Regions from separate parts of the Rhizobium sp. M1 genome, predicted to be linked through region 2. Evidence: riboswitches for the same ligand, from Rfam matches in the RefSeq annotation. Region 2 holds a riboswitch; each other region holds the start of a gene.
The links. A riboswitch is a leader RNA that binds a small molecule or an ion and turns the genes downstream of it on or off. The one in region 2 is predicted to bind cobalamin.
Positions count from the first base shown of each region.

Region 1: linked by a shared signal. The riboswitch ahead of cobU (bifunctional adenosylcobinamide kinase/adenosylcobinamide-phosphate guanylyltransferase) and the one ahead of bluB (5,6-dimethylbenzimidazole synthase) in region 2 are both predicted to bind cobalamin.
Region 3: linked by a shared signal. The riboswitch ahead of nrdH (glutaredoxin-like protein NrdH) and the one ahead of bluB (5,6-dimethylbenzimidazole synthase) in region 2 are both predicted to bind cobalamin.

Region 1 covers NZ_NWSW01000019.1:56,331-61,079, reverse strand. Annotated here, with positions in the region: gene cobN (cobaltochelatase subunit CobN) at 1-911, opposite strand, end outside; gene cobW (cobalamin biosynthesis protein CobW) at 915-1,961, opposite strand; gene cobU (bifunctional adenosylcobinamide kinase/adenosylcobinamide-phosphate guanylyltransferase) at 1,968-2,492, opposite strand; cobalamin riboswitch at 2,841-3,237, opposite strand; gene CO655_RS19455 (chloride channel protein) at 3,489-4,749, shown strand, end outside.
Region 2 covers NZ_NWSW01000018.1:33,456-38,204, reverse strand. Annotated here, with positions in the region: gene CO655_RS18520 (DUF2865 domain-containing protein) at 1-649, shown strand, start outside; gene bluB (5,6-dimethylbenzimidazole synthase) at 653-1,342, opposite strand; cobalamin riboswitch at 1,384-1,571, opposite strand; gene CO655_RS18510 (HAMP domain-containing methyl-accepting chemotaxis protein) at 1,812-3,689, shown strand; gene CO655_RS18505 (hypothetical protein) at 3,748-4,329, shown strand; gene CO655_RS18500 (3-deoxy-7-phosphoheptulonate synthase) at 4,672-4,749, shown strand, end outside.
Region 3 covers NZ_NWSW01000056.1:148-4,896, forward strand. Annotated here, with positions in the region: gene nrdE (class 1b ribonucleoside-diphosphate reductase subunit alpha) at 1-2,125, opposite strand, end outside; gene nrdI (class Ib ribonucleoside-diphosphate reductase assembly flavoprotein NrdI) at 2,104-2,508, opposite strand; gene nrdH (glutaredoxin-like protein NrdH) at 2,522-2,743, opposite strand; cobalamin riboswitch at 3,003-3,229, opposite strand; gene CO655_RS31095 (heavy metal translocating P-type ATPase) at 3,567-4,749, opposite strand, start outside.

The sequences.
Region 1 (4,749 bases), on a different contig from region 2:
TTCGCCTCCAGCACCGTCGGCTGCCGATCGGCGCCGGGTGCAGAGACGGCGAACCCGGTCGTGTTGATCACGACATCGGGTTTCAGCGCCGTAAATACGCTTTCGAGAATGCCTGTGGAGACAGTATCCTTGAGGCTATAGGCAAATACCGGCAGCGGCCGGAGACCAAGTGCCTGCAAGGCTTCGATTATCGCTTCGATGGGGCGGGTTTCGCCGCTTTGGACGAGGGCGCGGTAGAAGCTGATGGCGACGATGGGGGATGTTGTGGGTTCGAGTTCCACCTTCTCCGTCCCACGCTCGGCGGCCGAAGGTGGCGCAACATGCGAACCGGCAACCTGCCTCCACTCCTCCACGCCGATCAGCCCCCGCCCCGGCCACCAGATTCCCGCCTTCATCAGCGGCACCGCCGGTGCCGGCTTCTCTCCTCCCGAAAGCATCGCTCCGGCATAATCGAGAAAGGCGCGTGCATTGGCATCGCCGCCCTCGATCAGATAGGCCCATAGGGCATTGAGATCATCGAGCCCGATGTTGGAAAACGGTGTCAGCCCCGCATCCGGCCTGGCGTCACCCGGCAGCACGGCGATCAGCGCGCCGCTGCGGGCCGCACAGGCATGCAGGGCCTCCAGCGCATAGTGGAAATAGCTGGCGCCGCCGAGCGCGCGCACGATGATGAGCCGGGCATGCCGTGCCGTGCGCTCGACATAGGTATCGACCGACATCGGATGCTTGAGGCTCATCAGGCTGGCGAGCCTCAGCGACGGCGCCCCACCCCGCGCGCGATGGGCGGCCGCGATCGCCGCCAGCTCGCTGTCGGCGGCCGACAGGAACAGGATATCGCCCGGCGTCTGCCCGAGGTCGATTGCCTCCTCGCCGTCGCTGATCGTTCCCTGCTGGGCCAGAAGCAGATGCATCGGTTAAGCCAGCGCCTCGATCGCCGTTCTCACGGCGTCCTCATCCATCTCATGCAGGCCGATGACGACGAGGCGCGTGGCGCGCCTTTCACCGGCTGCCCAGGCACGATCGAAATAGTGATCGATGCGGCTGCCGACCGCCTGAAGCTGCAGGCGCATCGGCTTCCCGGAAACGTCGACAAAGCCCTTGAGACGCAACACGTCGTGGGCAGCGATGATCGTCTTCAGCCGCTCGACGAAGCCGGCAACATCGACGATCGGGCCGAGCTCGACGACGAAGCTGTCGAACTCGTCGTGATCGTGCGGCGTGCCGTCCTCATGCTCCAGTTCGTGGTGCGACTTGCGGTTGGCGAGATCATTCTCCGTGCCGATACCGAGGCCGAGCAGGATGCCGGCCGGCACCTCGCCGTTTCTCGCCTCGATCATCACGGGCTTGCGCTGGGTGCGGGAAGCGACCTCGTCGCGCACGCGGCCGAGACCGGCCACATCGATCAGATCGGTCTTGTTGAGCACGATCAGATCGGCGCAGGTGAGCTGATCCTCGAACAGCTCCTCGATCGGGCTTTCGTGATCGAGCGATTCATCCTCGCTGCGCGCCGCCTCGACGGCATCGTGGTCGTCGGCAAAGCGGCCGGCAGCGACAGCCGCGCTGTCGACCACGGTGATGACGCCGTCGACGGTCACCTGGGTGCGGATGTCAGGCCAGTTGAAGGCGGCGACCAGCGGCTGCGGCAAGGCGAGGCCCGAGGTTTCGATGACGATATGGTCGGGCCGCTGTTCGCGCTCGAGCAGCTTTGTCATCGTCGGAATGAAATCGTCGGCAACGGTGCAGCAGATGCAGCCATTGGTCAGCTCGATGATGTCGTCCTCGCTGCAGTTTTCGGCGCCGCAGCCCTTCAGCACGTCGCCATCGACGCCGAGATCGCCGAACTCGTTGATGATGAGCGCGATTTTGTTGCCGCCGGCATTGGTCAGCAGGTTGCGGATCATCGTCGTCTTGCCGGCACCGAGAAAGCCGGTGATGACGGTTGCGGGAATCTTCTGGTTCATGAAACTTTAACCCTTCATTTTCAGCGGCAGGCCTGCCGCGATGAAATAGACTTCGGCGGCCTTCGCCGCGATCATCTGGTGGAGACGGCCGGCATGATCGCGAAAATCCCGCGCCATGCGATTTTCCGGCACGATGCCGAGCCCGACTTCGTTGGAGACGAAGACCAGCCGCGCCTTTGCTTGCCCCACGAAATCGACGAGCCCTGCAAATTCCGCTGCCATGTCACGCTCTTCCATCATCAGGTTGGTGACCCAGAGCGTCAGGCAGTCGATGAGCACCACACGGTCCTCGCCGTCGATGGCCGCAAGCTTGCCGACAAGATCGAGCGGCTCCTCATGCGTTGTCCAGGACGGGCCGCGATCAGCCCTGTGCTGGTCGATACGCGCTTGCATCTCCTCGTCCCATGCCCGGCCGGTCGCGATGTAATGGCACCCGAGGCCGCTCGATGTGACGAGGTTTTCGGCGAAGCGGGATTTCCCAGAGCGCGCGCCACCGAGGACGAGGGTGGAATTGGCGACGAGATCGGTCATGCCGCGACACTCCCGCTACGGAGAGCGGTGCTTCGATTTGCTCCGCGTATACTATAGTTGGCCGACGAGGACGTAATACCCCCCTCTGTCCTGCCGGACATATCCCCCACAGGTGGGGAGATCGGCAAGTGGCATGACCTTCGCCCAACATCGATTGTTTGGGGAAGCCGGTGCGCCGATCCGATCTCCCCCCTTCTGGGGGAGATGTCCGGCAGGACAGAGGGGGGTGCCACATACTCGACGCAGGAGGCCGAAAGCCCGCCATCTGCCGCACCAGGCCGCGCCGAATTCAAACGTTCAGCCAAAACAACCTCCGTGCTGGCAGCGGGTCTCTTACCCAGGGTGGGCTTTTCGCCCGGCACGGAAGGCAGGTCTCCTGGCTCGCGGTTATCGGCCGCGATCGGGGCGGACCGGAAACCGGTCGCCCCTGATCGTGCCGGCGGATCCGCCTCGCCTTCCCGGCTGCATCGGTGAAAAGGTGGACGATTCGTAGAAATAGAGGCGTCCGACCCCGGTTGATCACCATGCATTTCCAGTGGCTTTTCCGGCACATCACCCGTCCCGCTTGCCTGCACGACTGCAGGCCGCCGGCCGGAAGGGCTCGATGCCGGATGGAAGACCCTGACCGCTCTACAGTCGCGGGGTCGGCTGTGATGAAGGCGCCCGGCTTGGGTCCGCCCCGTCACATTCCCTTTTCATCCGGAAGGGCAACTGCCGATCCGGAACCATCCGTTATGTCAGGATGGTCAGGCGACCATCCGTTGAGGGATGGTTAGGCAAGCCAGAGGATAGAGTCAACCGGCGTTGACGCCCGAGGCGACGGGCGGGGATAGAAAGCTTCCAACAATACGACTTACTCTACCGAAAACATCGTCTTTAATCAGAGACTTACATCATAAAAATTTGTCCCCCGCGCCGGCTTTTCGCCGCAATTGCATCGCAAGCGGACAGCACCGCCGCCCTTGACCGGGCCTCTCCCCGCCTAGTTGTCTAGCCATGCTTATGAAATTGGATCGGCGCCGTTTCCGCGCGCTGCGTGTTTTCTTCGACCCGGGACGGCTGCGCGCGCTGACCCGCCGCAGCGAAGTCGGCCTGTCGCTGGCAGGCGCCGTCGTCGGCATCGCCTCGGGGCTTGCCGTCACCGGCATGAGCTACGTTTCCAATGAGCTGCACCAGTTGGTCTTCGGCATCGCCGACACCGAAAGGCTGAGCGCGTCGGTCATCGAGGACAAGATGCTGCTGCTCACCGCGCCGGTCGTCGGCGGCGTTCTGCTCGGCATGCTGCTCCTGGTGCTCGCCAAACGGCGCAAGAAGCCGATGGTCGATCCGATCGAGGCCAATGCGCTGCATGGTGGCCGTCTCTCCCTGACCGACAGCATCATCGTCGCCGTCCAGAACCTGATCTCCAACGGCTTCGGCGCCTCCGTCGGCCTAGAGGCCGGCTATACCCAGCTTGCCGCCGGCATTGCCTCCAAGTTCGGCCTGAAGCTGCAGCTGCGCCGCTCGGACCTGCGCATTCTCGTCGGCTGCGGTGCGGCCGGCGCCATCGCCGCCGCCTTCAACGCGCCGCTGACCGGCGCGTTCTACGCCTTCGAGCTGATCATCGGCACCTATACGATCATCTCGCTGACCCCGGTCGTCGTCTCCGCCCTCGTTTCCACCCTCATCGCGAGATTGCTTGCCGAAGGCGATTTCACCATCGATATCGGCAGTTTCGGCTCCGTCGTTCCAGCCGATTATGTCCCGGCGCTGCTGCTCGGCGTCTTCTGCGCCGGCGTTGGCATTCTTCTCATGCAGGGCGTGGCCTTCGTCGAGGAGCTTGCGCGCAAAAGCTCGATCGCCCCGCCCTTTCGCCCGGCGCTCGGCGGCATCATCGTCGGACTTCTCGCGATGATCTCGCCGCAGGTGCTATCGGCCGGTCACGGCGCACTGCACCTCAACCTTTCCCGCGACGTGACGATCCCGGCCCTGATCAGCCTCTTTCTGCTGAAATCGCTGGCCTCGGCAATTTCGATCGGTTCCGGCTTCAGGGGCGGCCTGTTTTTCGCCTCGCTGTTCATGGGCGCCCTGCTCGGCAAGCTCTTTGCCTATTGCGGTCCCTATTTCGCCGATGCCACGCTGACGCCGGTCATCTATGCCGTGGTCGGGATGAGTTCGCTCGCCGTCGCTGTCATTGGCGGACCGCTGACGATGACCTTCCTGGCGCTCGAGATCACCGGCGATTTTCCGATCACGGCGCTGGTGCTTGCCGCCGTCA
Region 2 (4,749 bases):
CGACCCTGCCCCGAGCATCGAGGAACAGGCGATGCGCGCCGACACCTTCATTCCGCTCGGCGGCGGTGAAGAGTTCGACCCGCGTTACGGCCTGCCGAGGACCGAGATGCTTTCGCCGGTCAGCACCATCTGCGTGCGCAGCTGCGACGGCGGCTTCTTCCCGATCAGTTCGAACACCACCTCGGTCGATTTCGGCCGCGATGCTGAGACCTGCGCCAAGATGTGTCCCGGCATCGAGACCGAGCTTTTCTATCGAGACGTGAGGAGCACCGAAGCCTCGAACATGATTTCGGTGGCAACCGGCACGCCCTACAGCGCCATGCAGAACGCCTTCGCCTACAAGAACCGCGCGCCCGGCGAGAAAAATGCCTGCGCCTGCAATCTCGCCGCCTATTACGAAGAGATGCGCGACAAGCAGGCCCTGAGCGAACCGCCGCAGCAGGGATCGATCACCACGATCCGCACCAATCCGCCGGCGAAAGATACCGCGGCTGCGCCAACGGCACCCCAGCCGTCCGTCCCGGAGCGTCCCTATGACCCTGCGCAAAACAAGGTCCGGCAGGTCGGACCGCAGTTTCTGGCGGGCGACCAGGGTTCGATCGATCTCGCCAACCCGGCAACACCGGGCCCGCAGCCGCAACAGCAGTGACCGCTACGGCTCGCTCCGTCCCCAGCCATCGTGGAAGACGAGCTCCTCGAGCGGCAGCCGCTGCCGCCAGCCTTTGACGGAGAGCTCCGGCTCGTCGTAAAGCCGGTCGACGAAGCCGGCGCAGAGCCAGGCGACCACCTCGATATGATCGGGTATGCCGAGAATGGTTTTCAGCTCGCCTTCGCGAAAGATGCTGACCCAGCCAATGCCGATTCCTTCGGCGCGCGCCGCGAGCCAGAGGTTCTGGATGGCGCAGACCGTCGAATAGGAATCCATCCGTGGATTGTGCGTGCGGCCCAGAACGACGCTGCCGCTGCGCGTGGGGTCGCAGGTCACGCATATGCCGAGCGGCGCCTCGACGATGCCTTCGAGCTTGAGGGAGCGGTACGCCTGCCGCCGTTCGCCGTCGAACATCAGTGCCGCCTCCTCGTTGGCCTTCGCAAAAGCGTCCCGGACGCGTGCTCGCACGGCTTCGCTTTTCACCAGGATGAAGTTCCACGGCTGCATGAAGCCGACGGAGGGAGCGTGATGGGCGGCGCTCAGAAGCCGCGCCACGACGTCATCCGGCAACGGATCGGGCAGGAACTGGCTGCGAACATCGCGTCGCGTCATGATCGCGTGATACACGGCCTCGCGTTCGGCGAGAGAAAAACCGGACGCCGCTGAAACGGCATCCTCATCAAAGGGTCGCATCGTCAAATCCCCAACAACGCAACCGCCCGCCGTCCGCGCGGGTTGGGTCTATCTTGCCAGGCCGGTCTTCTGACTTGGCGTCATCCGCCTGCCGCAGCCTTCCCGGCAAAAGCCAGTGGCGTGATGAAGCGGCGGGCGTCAGCCTTACAGCGTTGGGCACGTTCCGGCCTTGCACCGGATTCCCGATTCTCCCGCCTGAAGAGCGGGCACCTGACGAAGCATCTATTTCAGGAAAGCGACGCGGCAGCAAGCACCGGCCGACCGTGCGAGAGCGAAACAACCTGCGTGTGCCCTCGATCCCATTCTACTTTATGATTTATTCACACATCAAATACACACTGTTTTCGCGCGTTTTGGGTTGCAGCTCGGACATGGGCATGATCGCTCTTGATGTAACCGTCAGCGTGGATGCCCGTGTTGATATGCCGGTCGCAAATATCCGACCGAGCCGCAATTCCAGGCCCCGCGGATGTTCCATTTCTTGAAGACGATGCCTCTGACAGCCAAGCTGGCGGCGATTATCGTTGCCGTCAATCTTTGCGGCATATCCGCCTTGGCCACCTATACGTGGATGTATGAAACCCGCGCCCTGATCGACGGCGCCAAGGCAAACTGGTCGAAGGATGTGGAGCAGTTTGCATCTCTGGCCGCAGGCGGCGTGAAATGGGGCAAGGCGAATGCGGTTCGCGAGGCCTATTCGCTCTACCGCGACGATCCCTCGCTCGATCTCGTGCAGTTTGCCGCATTCAACGCCGAGCCCGCTGCCGTCGATACGTGGACACGCGACGGCATTGCCGGTCTGCCCGCGCCAGCCGATCTGGCGAAGCGCCTCGGTGCGAAGCCCGATAAAACGACAATCGACGATAGCGGCATATCCGCCGGTTTGGTCACGATTATCGCACCGCTGCCGTTGGACAAATCAGGCAAGACAACCGGCTACATCGTCACCAACTGGTCTGTCGAAAAGATCGCTTCCGCGGTCAAGCAGAAGGTTCTGGTTTCGCTGCTCACGCAGTCCGTCATCACCGCCCTCGCCGTCATCGCCTTTCTTCTCGCCATGCGCAGCCTCGTTGGCCGCCCCCTCAGAATCCTCAGCGAACGCATCGGGGCGCTGCAGCAAGGCGATCTGGCCTCCCCCGTCACCTATAAGGAGAATGGCGATGAAATCGGCTTTCTCGCGCGGGCGCTAGAGGTGTTCCGTCACGAGGCGATCGCGAAGGTCGAAAGAGAGCAGGCCGCTGCCGAGCAGAGCGCCTCGTTCGACGCCGAACGGGCACGCAACGCATCGTTGACGGAAGAAGCCAGCAGCCGGCAGCGGCTAGTGATGACCACCCTAGCCAATGCATTGGAAAAGCTCGCCGCCGGCGACTTCTCGGTCCAGCTTGCCGATCTCGGTCCCGAATTCGATAAGTTGCGGCAGGATTTCAACAACATGGTCCAGGCCGTTGCGGCCGCGCTGACGGAGATCAAGATCGCCTCTGTCGCGGTTGAAGGCGGATCGAGCGAACTGGCCTCCTCCGCAGATCAGCTCGCCAAGCGGACCGAGCAGCAGGCGGCAGCACTCGAGCAGACCGCCGCTGCACTGGATGAAGTGACCACGACGGTCAAGACATCATCGCAGCGCGCTGAAAAAGCGGGAGAATTGGTCGAAGAGACGAAACGCAGCGCCCACGTATCGGCGACAGTCGTGCGCGACGCAATCGGAGCGATGGACAGAATCCAAACCTCCTCCAGCCAGATCGGCCGCATTATCGGGGTCATCGATGAAATTGCATTCCAGACGAATCTGCTGGCGCTGAATGCCGGCGTCGAGGCGGCGCGCGCCGGCGAGGCCGGCAAAGGTTTCGCGGTTGTCGCCCAAGAGGTTCGTGAACTCGCGCAGCGGTCGGCGAATGCGGCAAAGGAAATCAAGAACCTGATCAACGTGTCGGGCCAGGAGGTTGCCGCCGGCGTCGGACTGGTGAACGAGACCGGCGATGCCCTTCTGAAGATCGAGGAACAGATCAACCGCATCAGCGACAGCATCGCGTCCATTGTTCAGTCCTACCGCGAACAGGCGACGGGATTGCAGGAAATCAATGGAGCGATCAACCAGATGGATCACGCGACCCAGCAGAATGCGGCGATGGTTGAGGAAACCAATGCCGCCTGCCAGGAACTGCTCTCGCAAGGACGCCAGCTGCAGGATTCGGCCGGCAGGTTCGTCGTCGCTGCGTCTGCGGCAAGCCAAGCCAGGCCCGTTTCCCCAAGTGCTCGTCACTCTCGCCCCGAGCCGAGAGCCGTCGCGCCGCGGCATGCAGGAAATGCCGCCGTCGCCACCGCTCCCGGCGCCTGGGAGGAATTCTGACGTCATCCGCGCCGACAAGCTTTATTTCTCAACAACTGATCACAGGAAGGGAACAGTTATGAAAAGAGTTGTGACCGCATTGCTTTTCGCCTCTGCCGCATTCACCGTGCCCATGGGCGTATGCATGGCCGAGGATGCCAAGCTTGCTCCGATCGCCGATTACGTGAAGAGCGACGTCAAGCCCTGGCTCAACGATCCCGCCATCATCGAGGCTATCAAGGCGCAGGACGCTGCGAATGCCAAGCTGAGCGAAGCCGACATCGACGCTCTCGATAAGAAATGGCGCGCCGAAGTCGATGGCTCCGATCACGCGATGATCGACGGCGTTCTTGGCAATGCGCTGTCGAAATTCCTTCAGGAAAAGAAGGAGTCCTCAGGCGGCAAGATTACCGAGATCTTCGTCATGGATGCAAAGGGGCTGAATGTCGGTCAGAGCGACGTCACCTCCGACTACTGGCAGGGCGACGAGGCGAAATTCCAGAAGTCCTTCGGGGCCGGCAAGGATGCCGTTTTCGTCGACGAAATCGAAAAGGACGAGTCGACCCAGACATTGCAGTCGCAGGCAAGCGTCACCATTTCCGACGATGCGGGAACGCCGATCGGCGCCATCACGATCGGCGTCAACGTCGACGCCCTGTGATCGCAGAAGCGGCCTTCATTTTGCGGCAATTTGGACTTGTCGCCCAGAAGCTGCGTGCTTCGGGCGACATATTTTAAGCCCGTCTCCCGCAGAAGCGATGGCCGCCCTCCGGGATGTCCGATTTCAGGCAGAAAATTCTGCGTGACAACAGACAGCCGCGACGCTACATACGCCTGATGTCGACGACTTCAATCCACGCCTCGCGATTTTATTGGTACCGCTGCTCCCAGCGGATGCGGGTCCATGCGTAACTGAAGTCGACGCGACGACAACCCGAACAGCCGCTAGTCTACCTGGCGGCTTTTTTGTTTCCGCACGGTATGACCAAACAGGAGCCACACCGTGTCCGATACCATCGACGATCTGCGTATCCTCGAGATCACCCCGCTGACCAAACCCGCAGATATCATCGCGGAAATC
Region 3 (4,749 bases), on a different contig from region 2:
TGATGCCCTTCCTCCAGGCGTAAATCTGCGCCTTGTTGATGTCGCGCGTCGTCGCCGTGTCGCGGAAGAACAGGGTCAGCGACAGCCCCTGGTCGACATGCTGGGTCGCCGCCGCATAGGTATCGATGATCTTCTCCGCCCCGATCTCATAGGCGTCCTGATAATAATCGAGATTGTCGTTGGTCATGAACGGCGCCGGATAGTAGACGCGGCCGATCTTGCCTTCCTTGCGGATCTCGATCTTCGAGACGATCGGATGGATCGAGGAGGTCGAGTGGTTGATATAGGAGATCGAGCCCGTCGGCGGCACCGCCTGCAGGTTCTGGTTATAGAGGCCGGAGGTCATGACAGCCGTCTTCAACGCCGCCCAATTCTCCTGCGTCGGAATATGGATTCCTGATTTGTCGAACAGCGCCTGCACCTTCTCGGTCGCCGGCTTCCATTCCTGCTCGGTATATTTGTCGAAATAGTCGCCGGAGGCATATTTCGAATTTTCGAAGCCCTTGAAGCTTGTGCCGCGTTCGACCGCCAAAAGGTTCGAGGCGCGGATCGCGTGATAGGTCACCGTATAGAAGTAGATATTGGTGAAATCGACGCCTTCCTCCGAGCCGTAGAAGATGCGTTCGCGGGCGAGATAGCCGTGCAGGTTCATCTGGCCGAGACCGATCGCATGGCTTTCGTCATTGCCCTTCTCGATCGACGGCACCGAGGCAATATGGCTCATGTCGGAAACGGCCGTCAGCGCCCGGATCGAGGTCTCGATCGTCTTGCCGAAATCGGCGGAATCCATGGCTGCGGCAATGTTCAGCGAGCCGAGATTGCAGGAAATATCCTTGCCGAGATGCTTGTAGGAGAGGTCGTCATTATATTCGCTTGCCTCGCTGACCTGCAGGATCTCGGAGCAGAGATTGCTCATCGAAATGCGCCCGGCAATCGGGTTCGCCCGGTTCACCGTGTCCTCGAACATGATGTAGGGATAACCGCTCTCGAACTGGATTTCGGCGAGCACCTGGAAGAATTCGCGCGCCTTGATCTTCTTCTTCGAGATGCGCGCATCCGCCACCATCTCCCGGTACTTTTCCGTCACCGAAATCTCGGTGAAAGGCACGCCGTAGACGCGCTCCACGTCGTAAGGCGAGAACAGATACATATCCTCATTGTTTCTCGCGAGTTCGAAGGTGATGTCGGGTACGACGACGCCGAGCGACAACGTCTTGATACGGATCTTCTCGTCGGCATTTTCGCGCTTCGTGTCGAGGAAGCGCATGATGTCGGGGTGATGGGCGTTGAGATAAACGGCGCCGGCTCCCTGACGGGCACCGAGCTGGTTGGCATAAGAGAACGAGTCTTCGAGCAGCTTCATCACCGGAATGATGCCCGAGGACTGGTTCTCGATCTGCTTGATCGGCGCGCCGGCCTCACGGATGTTCGTCAGCGACAGCGCCACGCCGCCGCCGCGCTTCGACAATTGCAGCGCCGAATTGATCGACCGGCCGATCGATTCCATATTGTCCTCGACCCGTAGCAGGAAGCAGGAAACCAGTTCGCCGCGCTGCTTCTTGCCAGCGTTGAGGAAGGTCGGGGTCGCCGGCTGGAACCGGCCTGAAATGATCTCGTCGACCATGTCGCGGGCAAGAGCCTCGTCGCCGCGCGCCAGGGTCAGCGCCACCATGCAGATGCGGTCTTCGTAGCGCTCGAGATAGCGTTTTCCGTCGAAGGTCTTCAGCGTATAGCTGGTGTAATATTTGAAAGCGCCGAGGAAGGTCGGGAAACGGAATTTCCTGGCATAGGCCTGATCGAACAGGTCGCGGACGAAATTGAAGGAATACTGATCGAGTACCTCCTGCTCGTAATAGCCCTCGGTCACGAGGTAATCGAGCTTTTCCCTCAGATTGTGAAAGAACACCGTGTTCTGGTTCACATGCTGCAGGAAGTACTGCTTCGCCGCCAGGCGATCCTTGTCGAGCTGGATCCTGCCCTCATGGTCATAGAGGTTCAGCATGGCGTTCAGCGCGTGATAGTCGAGCGTTTCCGCCGCTTTCAAAGGACGTTCGCCGGCGGGATGAGCAAAAGTGTTATGCGATTTTGCGCCCGCATCCCGCGTCAGAGTTGTTCCCGTGTCCAAAATCGTTCCATTCCGTGTTTGACGTTGGCGACATCCTCGGCCGTGCCCATGAGCTCGAACCTGTAGAGGTAAGGCACCTGGCATTTGCGCGAAATCACGTCGCCGGCGAGCCCGTATGTCTCGCCGAAATTGCTGTTGCCCGCGGCAATCACGCCGCGGATGTGTCCTCGGTTCTCCGCATCGTTCAGGAAACGGATCACCTGCTTGGGAACGGCACCCTTGCCACCGTCGCCGCTATAGGTCGGTACGATGAGAACGAAGGGTTCGCGGATAGGGAACGCCTCTGCGCCGCTTGAGGGAATGCGCGCCGCGCGCAATCCGAGCCTGGCGACGAAGCGATGGGTATTCTCCGATCGGCTGGAATAATAGACGAGCAGCCCCATCGCCGTTTTCCGGTCAGGAGAGCGCGCTGATCATATCGGGACGGAAACCCGCCCAATGCCGCTCGCCGGCGATGACGACGGGCGCCTGCATGTAGCCGAGGCTGCGGACGCGATCGAGCGCTTCGGCATCCTGCGAGATATCGACGATATCGTAATCAACGCCCAGGCGGTCGAGGGCGCGATAAGTGGCGGTGCATTGGACGCAGGCAGGTTTGCTATAGACGGTAACGCTCATCATCTTCCTCGTGATATCAAAGAATTCAGGACGCAATACTGGGATCGGGCGCCTTGCGACGTCCGGGGCAACGCTTGATGGTGATCTGGCAAAGTCGGCGCTTTAAACGCCCGATACGATCCCTTTCGGGATTTGCGCGGGCGGCGGCCTTGATCTTCTCGACATGACTTCAACCCGAAGTGCTCATGCGGACGTTCGGGGCAGCGCAACAGGCGCGGATCATTCCGCTTCATGCACGCGACCTTCCGGACACCCCGCCCGTGGACATCTAGTTCAAGGCAGGTCTCCTGACTTGCGGGTCGAAGCACCCTGCCCCAGCCTTCCCGGAGCATCATGCTCCAGTGACCTGAAATCGGACAGTTGCTCGCCGCTTACAGTTGCGGGGGCAGCTCCGGCCTTGTTGCGCCGTCATGGCGAAACGCACCGTATTCCCGTCTTAGCCCGCGATCCTGACGAATCGAAGGAACCTTGAACACTAGATATAGTACGCGAATCCAAAATCACGTCAACGGATGGTTTGTGCATTGCGTTACGGCAGGTTTGAAATCACTGCGTTCCTGTGAAAAACATGGATAAGGAAGACTTAACGAATGCAGGCTGTGGAGAAGGTCGGATGAAGAGAGCGAGCCTATAGCCACTCTCAATTTGATGACCAACCTCCCTCTCCGCGTCATCCTCGGCCTTGTGCCGAGGATCTGCTGCCTATCGATCGGAGGCAGATGCCCGGGACAAGCCCGAGCATGACGAAAGAGGGGTTGGCGCCCCTTATCAGCGGTCTACGCCACTCTTCAGGTGACGAGCGCCGCAGGGACGACATCGGGTGTTATGTCCTTACTCGAAGCAGCCTGAGCGCGTTGATCGTCACCAGCACGGTGGCGCCGGTATCGGCGAGAATCGCCGGCCAGAGACCGGTGATGCCGGCAATCGTCGTCACCAGGAACACCGCCTTCAGCCCGAGGGCGATGGTGATGTTCTCTAGGATATTGCGCATCGTTCGTTTGGAAAGTTCGATCATCCGCGCCACGTCGCCGACGCGCCCGTGCAGCACGGCGGCATCGGCCGTCTCCAGCGCCACATCGGTGCCGCCGCCCATGGCGATGCCGATATCGGCGGCGGCCAGCGCCGGAGCGTCGTTGATGCCGTCGCCGACCTTGGCGACGATGAAACCCTGACGCTTCAATTCGCCGACGACCCGCTGCTTATCCTCAGGCATCATTTCGCCGCGCCAGTCGATGCCGAGCATGCCGGCAACGGCTGCCGCCGTCCGCCTGTTGTCACCTGTCAGCATCATTGCCTTGACGCCGGCCGATCCGAGCGCGGACAGCCCGGCCTCGGCATCCGCGCGCGGCTCGTCGCGCATGGCGATCAGGCCGGCCGCAACGCCATTGACGAGCAGCACGGATACGCTCTTGCCCTCGTCGTTCAGAACAGCAATGCGTGCATCCTTTTCGCCATCGAGTGCTCCGCGCTCGCGGGCCGCGGATGGCGACAGCAGGTCCAGCGTCTCACCGCCGACTTTGCCGCTGACACCCTTGCCCGGCAGCGCTTCCAGCTCGAAGGCCGGCGGCACGGGGACGCCGTCCGCCCGAGCACGGTTGAGGATCGCCAGCGCCAAGGGATGGCTGGAGCCCTGCTCCAGCACCGCCGCACGCGACAAGACCTGCGCCTCGCTCAATCCGAAGGCAACGATATCAGTCACCTGAGGCTTGCCTTCCGTCAGCGTGCCTGTTTTGTCGAAGGCGACCATCGTGACCTTGCCGAGCGTTTCCAGCACCGCGCCGCCCTTCATCAGCAGCCCGCGCCGCGCGCCTGCTGACAGCGAGGCGGCAATCGCCGCCGGCGTCGAAATGACGAGCGCGCAGGGGCAGCCGATCAGCAGGATGGCAAGGCCCTTATAGATCCATTCACCCCATGACCCATCGAACAGCAGCGGCGGGACTGTCGCCACCAGTGCTGCGACCACCACCACGCCGGGCGTGTAATAGCGCGAAAACCGGTCGATGAAA